DNA from 3 places in the Planococcus liqunii genome. Region 2 is predicted to be linked to each of the others. Evidence: riboswitches for the same ligand, from Rfam matches in the RefSeq annotation. Region 2 holds a riboswitch; each other region holds the start of a gene.
The links. A riboswitch is a leader RNA that binds a small molecule or an ion and turns the genes downstream of it on or off. The one in region 2 is predicted to bind cobalamin.
Positions count from the first base shown of each region.

Region 1: linked by a shared signal. The riboswitch ahead of QWY22_RS18605 (acyl-CoA thioesterase) and the one ahead of QWY22_RS15740 (ABC transporter substrate-binding protein) in region 2 are both predicted to bind cobalamin.
Region 3: linked by a shared signal. The riboswitch ahead of QWY22_RS04005 (cobalamin adenosyltransferase family protein) and the one ahead of QWY22_RS15740 (ABC transporter substrate-binding protein) in region 2 are both predicted to bind cobalamin.

Region 1 covers NZ_CP129238.1:3,768,593-3,775,628, reverse strand. Annotated here, with positions in the region: one part of gene QWY22_RS18615 (IS3 family transposase) at 1-230, shown strand, start outside; one part of gene QWY22_RS18615 (IS3 family transposase) at 230-1,119, shown strand; gene QWY22_RS18610 (Nramp family divalent metal transporter) at 1,420-2,691, shown strand; cobalamin riboswitch at 2,855-3,032, shown strand; gene QWY22_RS18605 (acyl-CoA thioesterase) at 3,189-3,674, shown strand; gene QWY22_RS18600 (ribonucleoside-diphosphate reductase subunit alpha) at 3,676-5,958, shown strand; gene QWY22_RS18595 (ribonucleotide-diphosphate reductase subunit beta) at 5,971-7,017, shown strand; gene QWY22_RS18590 (flavodoxin domain-containing protein) at 6,998-7,036, shown strand, end outside.
Region 2 covers NZ_CP129238.1:3,183,467-3,190,502, reverse strand. Annotated here, with positions in the region: gene speB (agmatinase) at 1-93, shown strand, start outside; gene QWY22_RS15755 (antibiotic biosynthesis monooxygenase family protein) at 637-1,134, shown strand; gene QWY22_RS15750 (YwiB family protein) at 1,288-1,698, shown strand; gene argS (arginine--tRNA ligase) at 1,695-3,356, shown strand; cobalamin riboswitch at 3,398-3,584, shown strand; gene QWY22_RS15740 (ABC transporter substrate-binding protein) at 3,702-4,676, shown strand; gene QWY22_RS15735 (FecCD family ABC transporter permease) at 4,711-5,661, shown strand; gene QWY22_RS15730 (adenosylcobinamide amidohydrolase) at 5,663-7,036, shown strand, end outside.
Region 3 covers NZ_CP129238.1:791,432-798,467, forward strand. Annotated here, with positions in the region: gene ltaS (lipoteichoic acid synthase) at 1-1,508, shown strand, start outside; gene QWY22_RS03995 (NADP-dependent oxidoreductase) at 1,914-2,942, opposite strand; gene QWY22_RS04000 (ABC transporter substrate-binding protein) at 3,143-4,099, opposite strand; gene QWY22_RS04005 (cobalamin adenosyltransferase family protein) at 4,096-4,641, opposite strand; cobalamin riboswitch at 4,810-4,998, opposite strand; gene QWY22_RS04010 (DUF4085 family protein) at 5,256-5,915, shown strand; gene QWY22_RS04015 (hypothetical protein) at 5,950-6,540, shown strand; gene lipP1 (LipP1 family hormone-sensitive lipase) at 6,601-7,036, opposite strand, start outside.

The sequences.
Region 1 (7,036 bases), 590 kb from region 2:
AGATAAGATGAATGGGGAGTTAACCAACAAGGAGATTATGGAGAAGTATGGGATTAAAAACTATTCCCAAATTAAGACCTGGATGAGATGGTATCGGAATAATGAAATTCATCGTTTTGACCAGCCAATTGGCAAGCAATATAGCTTTGGACACGGACCGGAATTCGCCAGTGAAGTGGAAAAGAAAGATCGCCAAAATGCGCATTTGAAAATGGAGAATGACATCTTAAAAAAGTATTTGGAGATCAAAAAGGAGTTGGAAAACAAGTAGTTCTTCAACTTGTGGAGACCTACCGCAAGAAGTATACCGTCTCGGTGATTCTTTCTGCATTAGGTGTGCCACGTTCCACCTATTACCGGTGGATGGCCGACGGCCCTACCAGTGACATGACACAAGTAGAGAAAGATATTATCGCGATATGTAAGAAAACGAAATACCGCTTTGGCCATCGGAAAATCAAGAAACTACTCCAAAAAGACTACAAGACCACGAGACATCGCAATACCGTTCAGCGCATCATGCAAAAACACAACCTGCAATGCCGGGTGAAGAAGAAACGGAAATGGAAATCACAGGGGGAATCGGTCATTGTGGCACCGAACCGGTTGGAACGGAATTTTACTGCCGCTGCCCCTAACGAGAAATGGGTGACGGATATTACCTATATCCAATACGGAAGTTCGACGCTTTACTTGTCGACAATCATGGACCTATACAACAACGAAATCGTTGCGTACAAGCTCTACGACCATCAGCAGACGCCGCTCGTTATCGATACATTGAAGGAGGCGCTGAAACTGCGGAGCTATCCCGAGGGGATTACCATCCATTCCGATCAAGGCAGCGTCTACACGTCGTCTGCCTATCAGAATTTGATTCAGGAGAAACACGCCGTGAGCAGCATGTCGCGGCGCGGAAACTGTTGGGATAACGCAGTGATTGAATCGTTCCATTCGAATATCAAGTCGGAAGAATTTCAATACGTCAAATTCAATTCGTTGAACAACTTTCAAGTCGTCGAGAAAGTAAACGAATATATGCGCTACTACAACGAAGACCGGATTCTCGAAAAATTAGGCTACCTGGCACCCAAGGAATTTGGGGCGCAAGCAGCCTAATAAAGGTGTTTTATATGTGTCTCAAATCGCTATGTCAGTCTAAAGATCGGGGTTTTTATGTGAAAAATAAAAGAGGAACTAGTTAGCTGTTTTGACTGCTCCATTTAACGGGATACCTTTTTATTGAAAATTCTATCAATTTTAGATTCACTTGTTTTATAATTTATGTAAACAGCAGTTGAAGAAACGAGCAGCAATGAAAAAAGCTTTTAGAAAAATCACTGCACGCATACATCCTGAAGCTCGCCACAAAACGGACCTAGTTTTGGTGCAATAAAAAACGTACAGGGAGGTTATTGCATGTCTACAATTTCTCGCACTGAAAACTCAGTACCTGCTCCGCCAAAGACATTTACAGGGAAAGCCAAATTAGTCGGACCAGGATTTGTAACCGCTGCAACCGGCGTCGGGACCGGCGATTTGATTGCGGCTCTTGTGGCCGGCGCGGCTTTTGGCATGACGCTCGGATGGGCGATTCTGCTCGGGTCGTTGTTCAAGTTTTACTTTACCGAAGGAATGGGGCGATGGCAGCTTGCCACAGGACAGTCGATTTTGGAAGGCTGGCATTCACTCGGAAAATGGGCGACCGGCTATTTCGGCGTCTACTCCATCATTTGGGGATTCAGTTACGGAGCCGCCGCCATGTCGACAAGCGCCATCATGATGGTCACCATGTTCCCGATTATGCCGCTCTGGGCATGGGCGGTGATACACGGATTGGCGGGGCTGGCTTTGGTGATGCTCGGGCATTATCAACTCTTTGAAAAAGTGATGACTTTCATGGTGGGCCTCATGTTTATTACGGTGGTGGGTTCTGCAGTGATCCTTCTGCCGGATATCGGCAACATTGTAAGCGGCTTTGTCCCACGGACCGGCGGAAGTTCGCTGCTGCTGGTTTTAGGCCTGCTCGGCGGTGTGGGAGGAACAATTACGATGGCGTCCTACGGCTACTGGATCCGCGAAAAAAATTGGGAGGGCAAATCCTGGATCCCGATGATGCGCATGGACTCTGCTACGGGCTACATCATTACAGCAATTTTCACCTTATCGCTTTTGGTCGTCGGAGCGGAATTCTTATTCGGCACCGGCATTGAAATCAACGGCGAGGAAGGGCTGGTGTCGCTCTCGAATCTGTACAGCGATGAATTTGGTTCTTTTGCCCGCTGGCTGTTTTTAATCGGCGCCTGGTCAGCCGCTTTTTCTTCGTTATTGGGTGTTTGGAACGGAGTGCCGTATCTGTTTGCGGATTTTGTCCGGATGGTGCGAAAAAAAGGGGCGCATTCCGATAGAAAAGTTTCGAAAAAAGACTTTGCGTACCGTGCGTATCTGCTTTGGCTGACATTCCCGCCCATGCTGCTGCTGTTTTTCGGCCAGCCAGTCCTGCTCGTTATTTTATACGGAGCGCTCGGTGCGCTGTTCATGCCGTTTCTGGCTATCAGCCTAATGCTTTTGCTCAATTCCAAACGGGTGGACCGGGAATTCCGGAACGGATGGATCACAAATACCGTTTTAACTGCATGTGTCGTCGTTTTTGTTTATCTCGGAGCCGTTGAGCTGATGAAATTGCTTTAACGGCCATCAGCAGCTGCACCTTTAGAACGGCGAAGTCCGCAAGCCGATGCTTGCGGGCTTTTGTATTTTTGGACTGCATTCTTGGCTTGTAAAAGAAAAAGATCTGGTTTATAGTTTATAGATACAGTATTTAGTAAATTGTATAAAAAACAACACTATATATAGTAAAACCAATAACAATGGTGCCTGAAAAGGCTTAATAGGGAATCCGCTGAAAACCGGAGCTGTACCCGCAACTGTAAGTGCTGACGAACTATGGCAATCCACTGTCCAACGGACGGGAAGGACATAGTGTAGGAAGACGCACGAGCCAGGAGACCTGCCATCGTTATAAGTTAATGACCTTCTCCGGGAGCTGGGAGGTATAACGAAGGTACTCTGCGCGGTGCAGCGGCTTTTTGCCGGTTTCCGCCTGATTATTTACGTTTATCCGACCCATCCTCTCGCTTGAGAAGATGGGTTTTTTATATGCCCAAATACCGACTGGGGGAATAGCGATGACAGAGCAAATTACAGCAGGCCGTTCGCGGACCATTCAGACCAAATTGGTGCTGCCGCCGGACACGAACCACATGGGGACCATTTTTGGCGGTGCCGTGCTCGCCTATATCGATGAAATCGCCGCCGTTACGGCGATGAAACACAGCGGCAAAGCTGTGGTGACCGCGTCGATCGACACGGTGAACTTTCTGTCGTCCGCACGGGTCGGCAATGTCCTGCTCCTGGAAGGCGTCGTCATATCCACGGGGCGCACATCGATGGAAGTGTACGTGAAAGCGGAATGCCAAAGCATCGAGTCGGGGGAGAAAACCTTGACGACCACCGCCATTTTGACGATGGTCGCCGTCGATGAAGCAGGAAAGCCGACGCCGGTGCCGGGAGTGGTGCCGGAAACAGAACACGAGAAAAAGCTGTTCAAAAGTGCACAGGAGCGCAAGCAGCGCCGCATGAAAATCAACGAATACGCAAAGGAGCTGGTTTAATATGAATACATTTATCTACACAGAAACGGATGCCGTGACAAAAGCAATCCTGCGGGCGAGAGATGTCTACAAACTCGACGCCGCACCGCTGCTCGAAAAAGTAGCAGAACTCGAAACGCAGGCAAAAGGCGAGCAGTCTTTGATTTATGCGCTCAACCGCATTTCCATGGCGGAACCGGATTGGACATTCGTTGCCGCGGAACTTTATTTGAATGATTTGTACAAAGGCGCGGCGAATAGTCGGGGCTACCAGGCAGAATCCAAATACGGCGATTTTTATGAACTGGTGGAAAAACTGAGCAGCATCGGCATCTATTCCGGTGACTTGCTGAAGAGCTATTCAAAAGAGGAAATCGGGGCTCTGGGCAATGAAATCCAGGAAGATCGCGATCTTTTGTTCAATTACATCGGCTTGTTTTTACTGGCAGACCGCTATTTGGCGAAGGATTACGAAGGAAATGTCCACGAATTGCCGCAGGAGCGTTTCCTTGTCATCGCGATGACGCTGATGCAAAACGAACCGAAGGAAAAGCGCATGGACTTGGTGAAGGAAGCTTACTGGGCGATGAGCAATCTGTATATGACCGTGGCAACACCGACGCTGTCGAACGCAGGAAAGAGCTTTGGCCAGCTGTCTTCCTGCTTTATCGATACGGTGGACGATTCGCTTGACGGCATTTACTTGAACAACTGGGACATTGCACGCCTCAGCAAAGACGGCGGCGGCATCGGCGTCTATTACGGCAAAGTGCGCGCTTTGGGATCTGACATCAAAAAATTCAAAGGCAATTCGTCCGGCGTCATTCCGTGGATCCGCCTTGTCAACGACACGGCGGTCAGCGTCGACCAGCTCGGCCAGCGCCAAGGCGCAGTCGCGATTTACCTGGACGTGTTCCATAAAGACATCATGAACGGCTTCCTGGATTTGAAGACGAACAACGGCGACGAGCGCCGGAAAGCACACGACATTTTCACCGGCGTGGCGATTCCAGACCTATTCATGGAAAAGCTGAAGGAAACCGATGAAAACGGCCGCAGCACCGGCGAATGGCATACGTTCTGCCCGCACCAAGTGAAGACCATCATGGGCTGGAAAGACAGTGCGGGAACTGCACTTGGCCTGGAAGACTTTTACGATGAAACGGACGTCAAGCACTTCAAAGAGAAATACGAAGAAGCGGTCAGCAATCCGTTATTGCCGCGGAAAACCTACCGGGCGATGGACATTATGGCGCGCATCATGGTGTCGCAGCTTGAGACCGGCACGCCATATATGTTCTACCGCGACGAAGTCAACCGCCAGAACCCGAACAAGCACTTGCGCGGCAAGGGGCTTACATCGATTTACTGTAGTAATTTGTGTACAGAAATAACCCAAAATATGTCAGCTACAACCATCACAAAAGAATATACGGACGAAGACGGCAACCTTGTGATGATCCGCAAGCCGGGCGATTTTGTCGTCTGCAACTTGTCATCGATCAACTTGCCGCGTGCGGTGAAAGCAGAAGTGCTGGAACGCCTAGTGCCGATTCAGATGCGCATGCTGGATAACGTCATTGATTTGAATACCATTTCCGTCGGTCAGGCCGATGCAACAAATAAGAAATATAGAGCAGTTGGTTTAGGGACTTTCGGATGGCACCATCTTTTGGCGCTTGAAGGCATCCACTGGGAAACCGAGGAAGCCGTGGCGTTTGCTGATAAATTGTACGAAGAAATCGCCTACTATACCATTCTCTCTTCGATGGAACTTGCCAAGGAAAAAGGCGCATACCGCGAATTTGCTGGCTCCGAATGGGAGACCGGCGAGTATTTTGACCGAAAAGGCTATACAAGCGTTCGCTGGAACGAATTGCAAAGCGCCATTACGGAAAACGGCGTCCGCAACGGCTGGATGATGGCGGTGGCACCGAACTCATCGACGGCTAAAATCGGCGGCTCAACGGACGGCATCGACCCGCTCTATGCAGTGGAATTTGCGGAAGAAAAGAAAAACTTCAAATTCAAAGTGACGGCGCCGGATCTTGACCACAACACTTATGATTATTACCGCCGCGCACGCCACGTACTCGACCAAAACTGGAGCATCCGCCAGAACGCGGCCCGCCAGCGCCATATTGACCAGGCCATCAGCTTCAATTTCTATGTGCCGCATACGATCAAAGCGAAAGAATTGCTGGGGCTGCATTTTGAAGCATGGGAACAGGGCTTGAAGACGACGTACTACGTCCGCAGCACATCCCAGGCGGAAATCGAAGAATGCGAAGCATGCCAAAGCTAAGGAGGAACCACTATGTCCATTCACGCACCACTGCAAAAGATCAAGCTGCTCAATCCCGAGCAGCCGAATAAATCCACCGGCATCATCAACGGGGAATCGTCCGGTTTATTAAACTGGAACGATATCGCCTATCCGCAAATGTACGATTTGTACCAAACGCTTTTGTCGAACTTCTGGAAAGCGCAGGAAATCAATATGCAGGACGACATCAAGCAATGGGACCATTTGACGGATGTTGAACGGGACGTATTTCTGCGCATCAACACGCAGCTGGCGTCGCTCGACAGCCTGCAGACGCCGACAATGAGCCAGGCGATGGACTATGTCACCGACTCGAGCTTCAAGGCGATTTTCGCGGTCATTTCCCAACAGGAAGCGGTGCACAACGAGTCGTATTCGTATATCCTAAGTTCACTGGTGTCGATCAGCGAGCAAAATGCGCGCTTCAACCAGGCGAAAAGCGATTCAATCGTAAGAAAGCGCAACGACCTGATCCTGGATGCCTACGAGGCGTTCCGCCAGAACCCAACGCCGCAGACCTTGTTCCGCTTGAGCGTCAATTCGATCAACCTGGAAGGCATTTATTTCTACGCCGGCTTCGCCTTTTTCTATCATTTGGCGCGCCAGCAGAAAATGCTCAAAACGAGTACGATGATCAGCTACATCCAACGCGATGAAATGCAGCATGCGTATTTCATTTCCCAGTTTATCCGCATCATGCTAACGGAAAATCCGGAACTGAATACCGAAGAAAACATCCAATACGTCTATGACGCTGTAGACAAAGCGGTGGAGCTGGAGAAAGAATGGGCGCGTCACATTCTGAAGGACATCCAGGGACTTGATCTGGACGAATTCGAAGGCTATGTCGAATACTTGGCCAACAAACGCCTGCGCCAGCTCGGACTCGACAACCTGTACGCAGAACAAAACAACCCGATGCCGTGGATCCAGGTGTTTGGAGATGACATGATGAATGAAACCAAATCGGACTTTTTCGAGCAGAAATCCCGGACCTATTCGAAAGTGTCGCAGTCGAATGGCTTCGACGAACTATGAACCGCGGATTGCCATCATC
Region 2 (7,036 bases):
GTAGAACTGGCACCGGTCTATGACCATTCCGACCAGACAGCTAACACAGCAAGCAAACTCATCCGAGAAATGATTCTTGGGTGGGTTAAATAAGAAAAGTGGAAGCACCTGTCCAGTCCCGATAAGCGCTGGAGGACTTACAGTAAATGGCGTCCTTTGCCATTTGCAGGAAGGCCGAAGCGACTCGAGGGACTAGGTGCTGGAGCTGGACAATAAGAAAAGTGGAGGAGGCTGGTCAGCTCCGACCGGCGTAAGACGATTTGGCGAAGCGGCATGTTTTCAGCCGCACAGCCGAAGTGGCTTACGACCCAAGGAGCTAGCCACCGAAGCTGGACAATAAGAAATGTGGAAGCACCTTATGCGTCCGCTAATAATCAGACCGGCCTGGAATTTTCCAGGCCGGTTTTTTGCAGTGAAAAAGCTTAGTTGATCATAAAAGGGTTCTAGTTGCTCGTAAAATCCTGAAAGTTGCTCATTGGAATATGAAAGTCGCTCGTAAAGCCGATCTGGTCGCTCATAAAATTGCCACGGCTACTCATAAGCCAACAAAAAGCTGCCACAAACCTCCCAAAATAGAATCTTTCATTGAAAAACGGTAAGATAAAAAAGACGATTAATCTGGAAGAGGTGCTGACAATGGAATTGTATAAATGGACAGGCCAGCGCGACCAAGGGGTAGCGCTTCTCGCAGCGACGCCAAATGCGCGGCTGATTTATTTGGTGGACGGCGAAGAATCGACTGTACTTTTTGAATCCGAAGGCGGAGCGGCTCCGCAAGGATTTGAAGCATACCAAGTATTGAATGCAGTCGGCGACATCAACGACGGCTTTTACGCAGTATTCAACAACATTCCGGTGACAGAAGAAGGACGCGAACTGTTTGAGTCGCGCTTTCAAAACAGAGCGGGCATGGTGGAAAAAGAACCGGGATTCGCAGCGATCCGTGTCTTGCGTCCCGTCAATTCGGATACTTACATCATCCTGACCTTATGGAAAGACGAAAAATCGTTTACCGATTGGCAAGAGTCGCAGGCTTATAATCATGCACATGCGAAACGCGGAACTTCAGAAGGCATTGACAAAAAGCCGAACATTTTCCCGCGCCCTTCATTTGTCAAAACCTATATTCGATGATCCGCAGCAGCAGATCGGAGAAGCAGCGATTGAAAACCACTCACCCGAGTGGTTTTTTATGTCATGACGGTAAATCCGACGGGCAAACGTGATTGAAATAGAACATCAAATCGGGCTATAATGGAAAGGCTATTACATAAAGGAGGCGGCGGCATGCAAAAAGCAGTGAAAATTAAGCTCACGACAATCATCCGCCAGCCGGACGTGGAAGATCAGCAGATGGAATTGTGGTCGCAGGGAACGCTGACGGTGAAAAATAACCGGCGCTACTTGCAATACGAAGAACAGTTGGAAGAACTGTCGATTCGGACCACGGTGAAAATCAGCGAAAACGAAGCAGTCATCATGAGAAGCGGCGGCCTGCAGATGCGGCTACCGTTTTTATTACATAAAGAGCAAACGGGAAACTTAACGAATGAGCAAGGTTCCTTTATGCTGACGACAAAAGCTCATGAGCTGTCGATCAGCGATACACGCTTTAAAGTCCGGTACGACTTGGCGATGGGGTCCGCTCATGTCGGAGAATACGAAATGGAAATTCAATTTTTGGAGGGAAACCAATGAATGCAGTAGAAAAAGTGCAGCACGACATTAAAATGGCCATCAGCGAAGCGGTTCAAAAAGCGGAGCTATCGCCGGAACCGATTGAAGTTCACCTGGAGTCGCCTAAAGACAAAGCGAACGGCGATTACGCCACCAATATTGCCATGCAATTGACGCGTGTGGCGAAAAAAGCACCGCGTGTGATTGCGGAAGCGATTGTTGGAAACATTGACAAAGATTCGGCGAACATTGAAACCGTCGACATCGCAGGGCCTGGCTTCATCAACATCACCATCAAAAAAGACTACTTATTGGATGTTGTAAAAACAGTACTGGAGCAAAAAGAAGATTACGGTCGCACCAATTCAGGCGGCGGCGAACGCATCCAAGTGGAATTCGTTTCGGCTAACCCGACAGGCGACTTGCACCTTGGCCATGCCCGCGGTTCATCCGTCGGCGATTCGCTGTGCAACCTATTGGACCTTGCCGGATACGACGTATCGCGTGAATACTACATCAACGATGCCGGAAACCAGATTAACAATTTGGCGTTGTCCATCGAAGCCCGTTATTTCGAAGCGCTTGGCGAAGAATTGAACATGCCGGAAGACGGCTACCGCGGTCAGGACATCAAAGACATCGCTGGAGAACTTGTGAAAGAGCACGGCGATAAATTCGTTCATATGACAAAAGAAGAACGTTTCGATGCATTCCGCAAGCACGGCTTGAAAGTGGAACTTGCGAAGCTGCAGAAAGACTTGGCGGATTTCCGTGTTGAGTTTGACGTCTGGTTCTCTGAAACTTCTTTGTACGAAAAAGGCGAAATTGACGTTGCATTGAATAAGCTTCGCGAAAACGGCCATATTTTTGAAGAAGACGGCGCTACTTGGTTCCGTTCGACAACATTTGGCGACGACAAAGACCGCGTTTTGATCAAAAATGACGGTTCGTACACTTACCTGTTGCCGGACATTGCCTACCATGAAGACAAACTATCCCGCGGCTTTGATAAATTGATTAATATTTGGGGGGCTGACCACCACGGCTATATTCCGCGTATGAAAGCGGCAATTGAAGCGCTTGGCTATGACCGCGATACGCTAGAAGTCAGCATCATCCAAATGGTCCAATTGTACAAAGACGGCGAGAAAATGAAGATGAGCAAACGTACCGGCAAAGCGGTAACAATGCGTGAATTGGTTGAGTTGGTCGGCCTTGATGCAGTCCGTTATTTCTTCGCGATGCGTTCAGGCGATACACATATGGACTTTGATTTGGATCTTGCGGTATCGCAGTCCAACGAAAACCCGGTTTACTATTCACAATATGCACATGCCCGCATCTGCTCGATCTTGCGTCAGGGAGAAGAACAGGGGCTGACCCCATCAACAGATCACCTGGAGTTATTGACTTCTGAAAAAGAAATCGATGTCTTGAAGAAAATCGGCGATTTCCCGCAAGTGGTGGCAGATGCTGCAAAACAGCGTGCGCCCCACCGCATCACAACTTATATCCATGAATTGGCGGCGCATTTCCATAGCTTCTATAACGCCAATAAAGTCCTGGATGCGTCCAATGCTGAACTGACAGGCGCGCGCCTTGCTTTGATTACAGGCGTTAAAACCACTTTGGCAAATGCCTTAAGAGTTGTCGGTGTTTCTGCTCCCGACAAAATGTAAGATGCACCAATAAATTTGGTGTATAATATGATTAATTAACTGAATACTTTATTCATAAAGGTGCTTATGTCTAAGAACATGAGTTAAAAGGGAAGCCGGTTCGATTCCGGCGCGGTCCCGCCACTGTAAGTGAGAGCAAACTGCAAACGGCCACTGAAGCAACGCTTTGGGAAGGTGCAGTTCGCCATGAACACGAGCCAGGAGACCTGCCTTTATGACAACGCCCATTAAGCCTGCGAGGACCGGCTTGGATGCACACGCTTTTTATGTCGTCCTTTTAGACCTCCCGCAGCATTGCGAGAGGTCTTTTCTTTTTTTACAACTACACAATTGGAGGAATACATCATGAAGAAGTACTGGAAGTTTGGGGCAAGTGCAGGATTGGCGGCTATGCTGCTCGCTGGATGCGGAGGGCAAGATGCACCGACAGGAGAAAATGAAGAAACCCCGGTGGATACGCCGAAAGAAGTGACAGAAGCAGAATTTCCGGTGACCATGAAGGATGCAACGGGAGAAGAAGTTGTCATCGAAGCGGAACCGGAAGCCGTCGTGTCGATGGTGCCATCCAATACAGAAATCGTATATGAACTCGGCTTGGGCGAAAAGATTGTTGGCGTATCCGATTTTGACAATTATCCGGAAGAAGCGGCGAGTGTTGAGAAAATCGGTGGACAGGAATTCAATGTTGAAAAAATCATCAGCCTGCAGCCAGACTTGGTGTTGGCCCATGAAAGCGGCCTAGGTGTCGGTGAAGCAGGAATTCAGCAACTGCGTGATGCGGGCCTTGCGGTCTACGTGGTTTCAGAGGCGCAAAGTTTCGATGAAGTATATGAAACAATGACCGTCATTGGACAGGCAACCGGTACCATGAAAGAAGCAGATGCCCTTGTGTCGGAAATGGAAGCCCAAGTGGATGAAATCGAAGAACAGGCAAATACGATTACAGAACCGAAAAAAGTATTCGTCGAAGTGGGAAGCAGCCCGGAAATTTATACAACCGGCAGCGGCACATTCATGGACGAGATGCTGGATATCCTAAACGCTGAAAATGCGGCCGGGGAATTAGAAGGCTGGGTCAGCATGGACCCGGAAGCCATTGTTGAGAAAAATCCCGACGTGATCATTTCGACAGAAGGTGCTTATGTGCCGGATGCAGTAGAAAAAATCAAAACCCGCAACGGTTTTGCAGAAGTGGCTGCCGTTAAAGAAGATGCGGTATACAACGTGGATTCTGATAAAGTCACTCGTTCCGGCCCGAGATTGACAGAAGGCTTGATGGAAATGGCACAAGCGATTTACCCGGAGGTTTTCAGTGAATAAAAACAGCCTTGCGTACATCGTCTCTTTCATTCTTTTGGGAGGGGCTGTACTGCTGGGAGTAACGGTCGGAACAGTGGCGATTTCACCGGAAGTACTGTGGAATCCGAAATCGGATGAAACAGCTGCCAATATTTTATGGAACATCCGAATGCCCCGCGTGGTGTTGGCTGGCCTTGTAGGAGCTTCGCTGGCAATTGCCGGAGCGGCTTTCCAAGGCTTGCTGAAAAATCCATTGGCCGACCCTTACACTTTAGGAGTGTCATCCGGCGCCTCAGTCGGCGCTGTCATGACGCTCTTTTTCGGTATTTCAGTCCCGTTTTTAGGAAACTATACATTGCCGGTCATGAGCATGCTTGGAGCTTTGGCGACCATGTTTGCTGTCATGTCATTTGCGAAACTGGTCGACCGGTCGATGAAAATGGAAACGGTCATCTTGACGGGAATCATTTTCAGCTCTTTTCTCGGTTCAGTCATTTCATTGATGATTGCATTGACAGGAGAAGAGCTTCGCCAAATCATCGGCTGGCTGCTTGGCAGCGTGTCGATGCGCGGCTGGCCCTATGTCCAGATGTCTCTGCCATTTATGCTGATCGGCTCGTTTTTATTGTGGCTTCAGCGCCGTGAACTGAATGCGATGCTGTTCGGGGAAGAACGCGCCCAGCATTTAGGGGTGGATGTGAAAAAGAGCAAACTGATGATTTTAATCAGCGGCTCCCTGCTGACCGGGTCGGCAGTGGCCGTTTCGGGCACGATCGGCTTTGTTGGATTGGTGGTGCCGCATATGACGCGCCTCGTCTGGGGCTCGGACCACCGCCACGTATTGCCGCTGTCTTTTATTAACGGAGCGGCCTTACTGATCATCTGCGATTTGGTATCGCGCACCATCATTTCGCCGACAGAATTGCCGATCGGCGTCATTACCGCATTTATCGGAGCACCGGTCTTTGCATTCATCTTTTTCCGGCAACGCAAAGGAGGGAAATAACATGCTCAGCATTACAGAACTGGTTGGCGGCTATGGAGAAAAAAATATCGTCAATAACATTTCATTCCAAGTCGAAAAAGGGTCGATTCTTGGCATTTTAGGGCCAAACGGCAGCGGAAAATCCACGTTGATGAAATTGATGAGCGGCATCTTGCCGGCAAGGGGCGGCAAGATTGAAATCGAAGGGAAATCACTTGCGGACTTCGGCGCTAAGGAACTGGCTAAGCAAATGGCGGTGCTCCCGCAGCTCCATGCCCATGCTTTTTCGCATACCGTCCGTGAAACCGTGTCACTCGGACGCTATCCTCATCAAAGCGGCTGGTTTTCCTCCTGGTCGGATGAAGACGAACAAGCAGTTCTAGAAGCGATGCGCTTGATGAATATCACGCATTACGAAAATACATTGATTGACCAATTGTCCGGCGGGGAACAGCAGCGCGTGTTTGTCGCGCAGGCCTTGGCCCAAAACGCGAACATCCTCTTGCTGGATGAACCGACCAACCATTTGGACATCAACCACCAAAAGGAATTGCTCGATACCATCAAAAAGCAGGCAATCGAAAAAGAGCTGACGATCGTCTCGATCTTCCATGACATCAATATTGCTTCTATCTACTGCGACCAGCTGCTGCTGCTCGATGAAGGGCGCATTGTCCGGATGGGCGAGCCGCATGAAGTGGTACGGGAAGAAGATATTGAAGCGGTTTACCAGACGCGCATCAGCAACTATCCGCATCCGGAATTGCCGAAGCCGCAAGTGACTTTGTTGCCGGGAGTCAGCCGGCAAGCGGCGGAAACGACGATACGTGCCAGCGACTTTATCTTATCGCCTCAGATGGTGCTGTTTCAAAGCCAGGCGCCGCTCAAGACGGTTTCTTCAGCGGTAATCAATGCAGGTGCTGGCTGGTTCCGCACCTTTATCAACCGGCATGTCGACATGACCTATAATATCGACAACAGCTTCTTAGAAATGACGGGATTTATTGAAGAACTGGGATTTAAAACGACAGATACGGTCGGCATGATGACGGCTGTCCGGACAGAAGATGCCATTGTAAAAGAATACGAAGCACTATTTGGTTCGGTTGTCATTGCTGTAACGGCCGGAGTGGGAAATGCAGTGGACGTTTCCAAAGCGCTCGAACGTGAGGTACGGGTTGGAACCATCAATACCTGGATTATGGTCAACGGCAATTTATCGGATGAAGCCTTTATCCAGGCGATGATCACGGCTACAGAAGCAAAAACGAAAGCGCTCCACGAAGAGCAAGTGACAGATCCCTTGACCGGCACTTTGGCCACAGGGACATCGACAGACAGCATCCTCGTTGCCGCCACCCAGCAAGGCGAATACCTGCCGTATGCTGGGCCGATT
Region 3 (7,036 bases), 1.6 Mb from region 2:
AAACGAAAAACTTCAAAACGAAAGCGGTCATTCCAGCGATTACGATGGCATTGGCAATTTCGTTCTTGAACTTAGGCCTGGCAGAAAGCGACCGTCCCGAATTATTGACGCGCGGCTTTGACCGCAACTACATCGTGAAATATTTGGGGATGTACAATTACGCCCTTTATGACACGGTGGAAACCTTGAAATCTTCTTCCCAGCGCGTACTCGCTGACAGCGATGACGGCACGGAAGTGGTCAACTACACGAAATCCAATTATGCGAGCCCGAACGAAGCGTATTTCGGGGCAGCTGAAGGCATGAACGTCGTTTACCTGCATCTGGAATCGTTCCAGACCTTCTTGATGGATTATGAATTGAACGGAGAAGAAGTGACGCCGTTCCTGAATTCATTGATTGGCGAAGAAAATACGATGTACTTCGATAATTTCTTCCATCAGACAGCGCAAGGCAAAACTTCGGATGCCGAGTTCATGCTTGAAAACTCGTTGTTCGGTTTGCCGAAAGGTTCCGCGTTTATCACGAAAGGCCAGAACACTTACCAAGCCGCTCCTGCTTTACTGAAAGACAAAGGCTATACGTCTGCAGTCTTCCATGGCAACAACGGCACGTTCTGGAACCGTTCTGAAATCTACAAATCATTCGGCTATGACCATTTCTTCGATATCGAGTCATATACGAATCTGACCGACCAAGACATGGCTGAGTACGGCGTAATGGATAAGCCTTTCTTTGAACAGTCGGCACCTCTTTTGGAGTCATTGCCGGAACCGTTCTATTCGAAATTTATCACAGTCGCCCACCATTTCCCTTATAAAATCGATCCTGCATTGACAACGATCGAAAAAGCGGCAACGGGTGATGCCAGTGTGGATAACTATTTCCAGACGGCTCGCTACGCAGATGAAGCGATTGAGCAGTTCTTCACACAGCTGGAAGAATCCGGTTTGGCGGACAACACGATGGTCGTCATGTACGGGGACCATTACGGGATTTCCGACAACCACAACGCGGCCATGGGCCAGTTGCTTGGAAAAGAAATCACACCGGTTGAAAACACCAAGCTGCAGCGGGTTCCGTTGTTCATCCACGTACCGGGTATGGAAGGCGGCGTCAATCATACGTACGGCGGCCAAATTGACCTTCTGCCGACTGTGATGCATTTGCTTGGCGTTGACACACAAAACAACGTCCAGTTCGGTACAGACCTATTGTCTCCGGAACACGAAGAACTAGTGACATTCCGCAACGGCGACTTTGCGAGTCCGGAAATCTACGCAGTCGGCGAACAGTTCTACAACCCGGAAACGGGCTTGCCGATTGAAGATGAAAAACAACTGGAAATCGCAGAAAATCTGCAAGAACACGGCACGTATGAATTGCAGTTGTCTGACCGCGTGGTCAACGGCGACTTGTTGAGATTCTATACACCGCCTGGTTTCGAGCCAATCGATCCAGCGGACTACAACTACCAGGTAGATCCAGCGGTTGTGGAAGGCGAATAAACGAAATAGAGGTGTCCCGAAAACCGGATTTGACGGTTTGTCGGGGCACCTCTTTTTTGACTAAATAGAGAGCTGAATTTTTAGAAGAATGAACATTAACAAGTACCTTGCCTAATCCTTCACTTCAGGCGGACGCTTTCCGCGGAGCTGGCCTCAGCTTCCTCGTCGCTTCGCTCCTGCGGGATCTTCGGCTCATCCTATTCCCGTTGGTGTCGCCGTCTTTCGTTTCGGATTAACGGGGATAACTGAAAACTTAAAGCAAATGAAATTAAGTTTATGGGAAATGAAGTAACCACTTTAATTCTTGTGATAGCGGCTTAATCATCTGGCCAGGACTTCTGGGCAAACTAAAGGAAGCTGCACTTGATCAAGTGCAGCTTCCTCTTTATTCATTATTTTATTCGATTACAGTTTTGCAATTTCCGGATCGGCGACTTTTACGAGCTGTTTGCCGAGGTTGCTGCCTTCGAATAAGCCGAAGAATGCTTCAGGTGTTTTTTCGAAACCTTCGATGATGGTTTCTTCGTATTTCAGTTTTCCTTCTTGCAGCCATTTGCCAAGAGCGACAGCGCCGGTTTTAAAGTCGTGCGCGTAATCGCCAAGTGTGAAGCCTTTCATCATGGAGCTGGTTGTAATGAACTTCCATTGAATGCGCGGTCCGATGTCTTCGCCCGGTGTGTTGTAGGACGAAATGGTGCCGCATAGCACGACGCGTGCTTTGTTGTTGAGTTCCCAGATGACGGCATCGGATACCGGGCCGCCGACGTTGTCGAAGTAAACGTCTACGCCGTCCGGCAAGGCATTCTTCAAGTCTTCATTGAAGCTGTCTTTTTTGTAATTGACCGCTGCATCGAAGCCAAGTTCGTTGATCAAGTAATCCACTTTCTCATCAGAACCGGCGATGCCGACTGCTCTTGCACCTTTCAGTTTGGCAATCTGCCCGACAACGGAACCGACTGCTCCAGCTGCGCCAGAAACCACAACGGTTTCGCCTTCTTTCGGTTGGCCGATATCGAGCAATCCGAAGTAAGCGGTCAAGCCGGTCAAACCGAGGATGCCGAGGCGAGTAGTGATAGGCGCTATTGCCGGATCCACTTTTTGTACGGAATCCGCTTTGGCTGTGTTATACTCCGCCCACGCAAGGTTAGCGGTCACGATGTCGCCTTTTTGGAAGCGGTCGGATTTCGATTCAATGACTTCAGCCAAGATGCCGCCTGTGATAGCTTCGTTCAATTGATAGGGAGCAATATACGATTTAACATCTTTCATGCGGCCGCGCATATACGGGTCAACAGACAGATAAAGTGTTTTTAACAACAGTTCATCGGTTCCGAGTGAAGGGATTTCTTTGTCGACAAATGCAAAATCTTCATTTGTAGGTGTGCCTTCCGGTCGGTTGATCAAATGGATTTCTTTGTATGTGTTTGGTGTCATGAAAATTCCTCCTCTAATTTTGTTCGAAAAGAAGCGTAACATGGTTAGCGAGGCGAATCAAAAATTATAACCCGGCAAGCTGATATTGTTGCAGATGGCTTACGGGTGTGGTATTGGTAAAAATTACATTGAAAAAGGCACTATCCAACCTGCCCAGGGGCGATTCGGATAGTGCCTTTTCATCAATCATTTTTAAGGCCTTATTGTTCCATCAGTTCCGGATAAACGGTTTCTGCAACCAACTGCACGGCTTCGCCAATGCGCGGACCGGGACGTGAAGTGATGTCTGAATCCACGAAGTAGACATCGCCGTCTTCAATGGCTTCGACAGTAGACCAGCTTTCACGGGCTTTGATATCGCCAATGGCATCTTCCACGTAAGAAACAGTCGTCAAAATCACTTCCGGATCGCGTGTAATGACTTCTTCCTCGGAAATGTTCGGCCAGCCTTCCAAATCTTCAAAAACGTTTTCCACTTGAGCGTGATTCAAGATTTCTTGCTGGAACGTCGATTTTCCGGTTGTGTAAATTTCAGGAGAAGGGCTGATTTCCATATATACATCTTTCTTTTCTTCCACTGCCGCTAACTTATCCTGCACATCCTGGATCTGTGTTTGGATGTCTTTGACCAATTCATCACCTTTTTCTTCCGCTGCAAGAACAGAAGCAATTTGTTCGATGTCTCCGTATACTTCATCAAACGAAGTGGCGGACTGAATCACGAATACGGGAATATCGGCATCTTCCAACTGGGCAAGTTCAGGTGCCACTTCGCCCGTAGAATAAGCGAGGACCACATCAGGCTTCATCTCCAGGATGCGTTCAGCATTGAAGGCGACCGAGTCGCTGACGCGTTCGACTTTCTTTGCTTCTTCCGGATAGTTGTCGTAATCGGTTGCGCCGATCAGTTTGTCGCCTTCGCCAAGGGCATAGACAATTTCGGTGTTGCTTGGAATCAGGGAAACGATGGTTTCAGGCGCTTGTTCAAACGTGAGTTCCTGGCCGCGGTCGTCTTTGACTGTATAGGCTTCACTTACTTTTTCTTCAGCCGGTGCTTTGTCGGCTTCTGTCTTGTCTGCTGCTTCATCCGATTGGCAGGCGCCGAGCAGGGCAGCGACAAGAATGGTGGGGAATAAAAGTATCGATTTGGTTTTCACGGTGTAGTCTCCTTTTTCTTTGAAGGTCTGGTTGGATAGGATTTGCTGACGAACGGAATTTCCGCTATGCCGTGCTGTTTGTTGACGTATACAGCCATCGCGAACAATAAATTGGCAAGCAAGCCGGCATAGTCCATCAGATGCTCCGGTACGTCGCGCTCTAAGCTCACCTTGTGCAAGGCGCGGACAGACTTTTTCGCTTCGCTGCGGCATACGTGCAGGACGGTGGCGGCGTGCGTTCCTTGCGGCAGGACAAAATGGCTGATTTCCTCTTCAACTTCGGCGACATATTTGTCGTACATCTCGCTCAGTAACGCCAAGTCTTCTTCCGTCACCGCCAGTTTTCCGCGGACGGAACCATTTAAATGGTACGCCATCGGCTGCAGGTAACGGAGGTCCTCATAGACCATCGGCACGTCTTCCGTTAAGGCGATGGCTTCGCCGATCCGGGTCGTCAATGAATCGGTCCGGATTTCAAAATCCACGGTTGAAGCACTTTCCCGCATGAACGGGTAACAGACATAACGAATATCTTTTTTCACAATTTCACCTCCACGACCTGGATTGTGTAAATATCAGCAGACGCATCGCTTTCAGCAGAACACAAAAAAGCCACCCTAATGTAAGGGTGGCACAAAGACTATTATCAGACCGCAAAAAGCTGCCAATAGAAAAAGTTGCCGTAGATCCCCTTATCTTCCGAAGAGCAAAAATACGTTCAGAAAAAGGTAGGTCTCCTGGCTTGTGCATCATTTTACTCCAAAGACCTTCCCAATCGACATTCATCGATCAGTGGCATTCCTTGTTTCATACGCACTTACAGTTGCGGAAACAGCTCCGGATTTTCACCGGATTCCCTGTTACGCTGACGAATCAGCACCTTCTCCCTGCATGACTATTTACTTAGCTTTAGTGTAGCATACTGCTTCTCGAAGAGGGAGGGCCAATTGGGTTCTTTTTCGCCGAGCATTAAACAGGAAAGAGAGGGGACAAGCAGCCTTTATTGACAGAACTTACAGATTTTTTGTGCTTTATAAAGTGTCTGAGGAAGATAATCAACACATATTCAAAAATTGTACTATCCACCGAAGTGCCGAAGGGGGTACACTATTGTATAGAGAAAAAACTGCTTGATTGAACAAACAGGAGGAACACAATGAGGTATTTTACAAAAGAATGGTACGACGAGATGCAGGTGTCCGGTTATCTGGCTTACCATGAATCGTTAGAGGAATGGGAAGAAGAGCTTGTTTCCTATAGAGAAGAAGGCATTGATTACGAAGAAAACTACCGACGAAATCTGGAAGATATGCGGGAGGACTTATTGAAATTCCTGCCGGAGTCTTTTCATCCATATATTTACGATGGCACCATCAGCCACGGCTTTCCACCGCAGGATTTGCGGGATATGGCAAAGCAATGGGAACAGGAGCATGAAACGCGGCTTGAAACCATCAACGAAGAATACAGCAAGCATTACCAATCAATCAAAGGCGAACTTCCAGCCGGCGCAATCCAGTTAATGGAGCAAAGCCTGCATGATGCCACAGTGATTTCGGTTGAAAAAGAAGCGGAAGATACCTTGATCATCAAGCTCGATTGCAGCAAAGGCTTCCATTATTTCACGGATATCCAGCTGACATTCACGGGCGTCGCCAAAGCGGATATTCCTGAAAACTTTGCCGGTGCATGGTGGCTGTATAACGAAATTTACTTGAACGAAGACCGCTTCGAACTGCATGTGCTGTTCGACAGCCCGATGGTTGAAGTGGAAATTATTGCACAAGATGTGAAAATCGAAGTATTGGAATCGTAAACAGTACGGACTTCTGGAGAAAGAAGATGAGGGCATGAAGGCATTTGTCTTGTATGCAGCGGCTATTTTAGGCGGCTATTTGCTGTATCGAATATCCGAACTTTGGTACGGTGCAGAGTGGATTTTTGGTTTATTGACAGTCGGCTGGTTCGGCTTGTTTTTGTTTGTATGGAAGCGGGTGAAGCCAGGCGGTGCAGGAATCATTTTAGTTGCCGCTTTTACATTGGTGGACATCAGCTCGATCTTTTTTCTGCAAAATCTGCCAACTGCGATCTGCAATTTGTTGATGGCGCTGCTGCTTGTCCCGTTCTTCCGTCGTTATCCGGATGTGGTGTTAAGCGCATTGGGCCTAGTGCTGCTCGGCATCCTGATCTGCATTGATACAGGAAGCATCGCTACCATGTGGATGTTGTTTATCGCCACCGGTGCACTGGCGCTGATCGGCTTCCGTATGCGTTTTCGTTGGGTGAAGCACTGCTTTGCCGTTCTGTTTGCAATCACAGCGCCCGTATTGCTAATAAATTACTCTTTAGAAAATGCATATTTGGTTGTTCTCATGGTTCTGGCGGGCATCGCTGCAGTTGCGGCCGGCTCTTACAAGTTTTCAAAGCAGCCGCTCTTTTAATACAAAATCAAACAAGCCGGACTTTCCTGTGAGGGAAGTTCCGGCTTGTTTTTTATTTGATCATGAAAAAGCTTTTTTTAGTTCCTGTGCGCCTTCAGCAACGGCATCCCGGGCTTCCGGAACAAAGCTTGAAAAGTTTGCAAAGCCGTGGATCAAGTCTTCGTAGTTTTTGTAATACACTTCAACGCCGTGGTCCTGCAGCTTTTCAGCATAGGCCGCACCAATGTCCCGAAGCGGATCGTATTGGGCCGTCAGAATGGTTGCCGGCGGCAGGCCTTCCAGTTCATTGGACAAAATCGGCGACAAGTATGGATGGTGCCGGTCGTCCGGACTGTTCAAATAATGCATTTGGAACCAGCCCATCATGTCGCTCGTCAGCAAATACCCTTCGCCGTTTTCGTCCATCGACGGAGTACCGGCTGCCGAACCTGTTGACGGATACAGCAGAAGCTGATGGACGAGGCGCGGACCGCTGCGTTCTTTGGCGATCAAACAC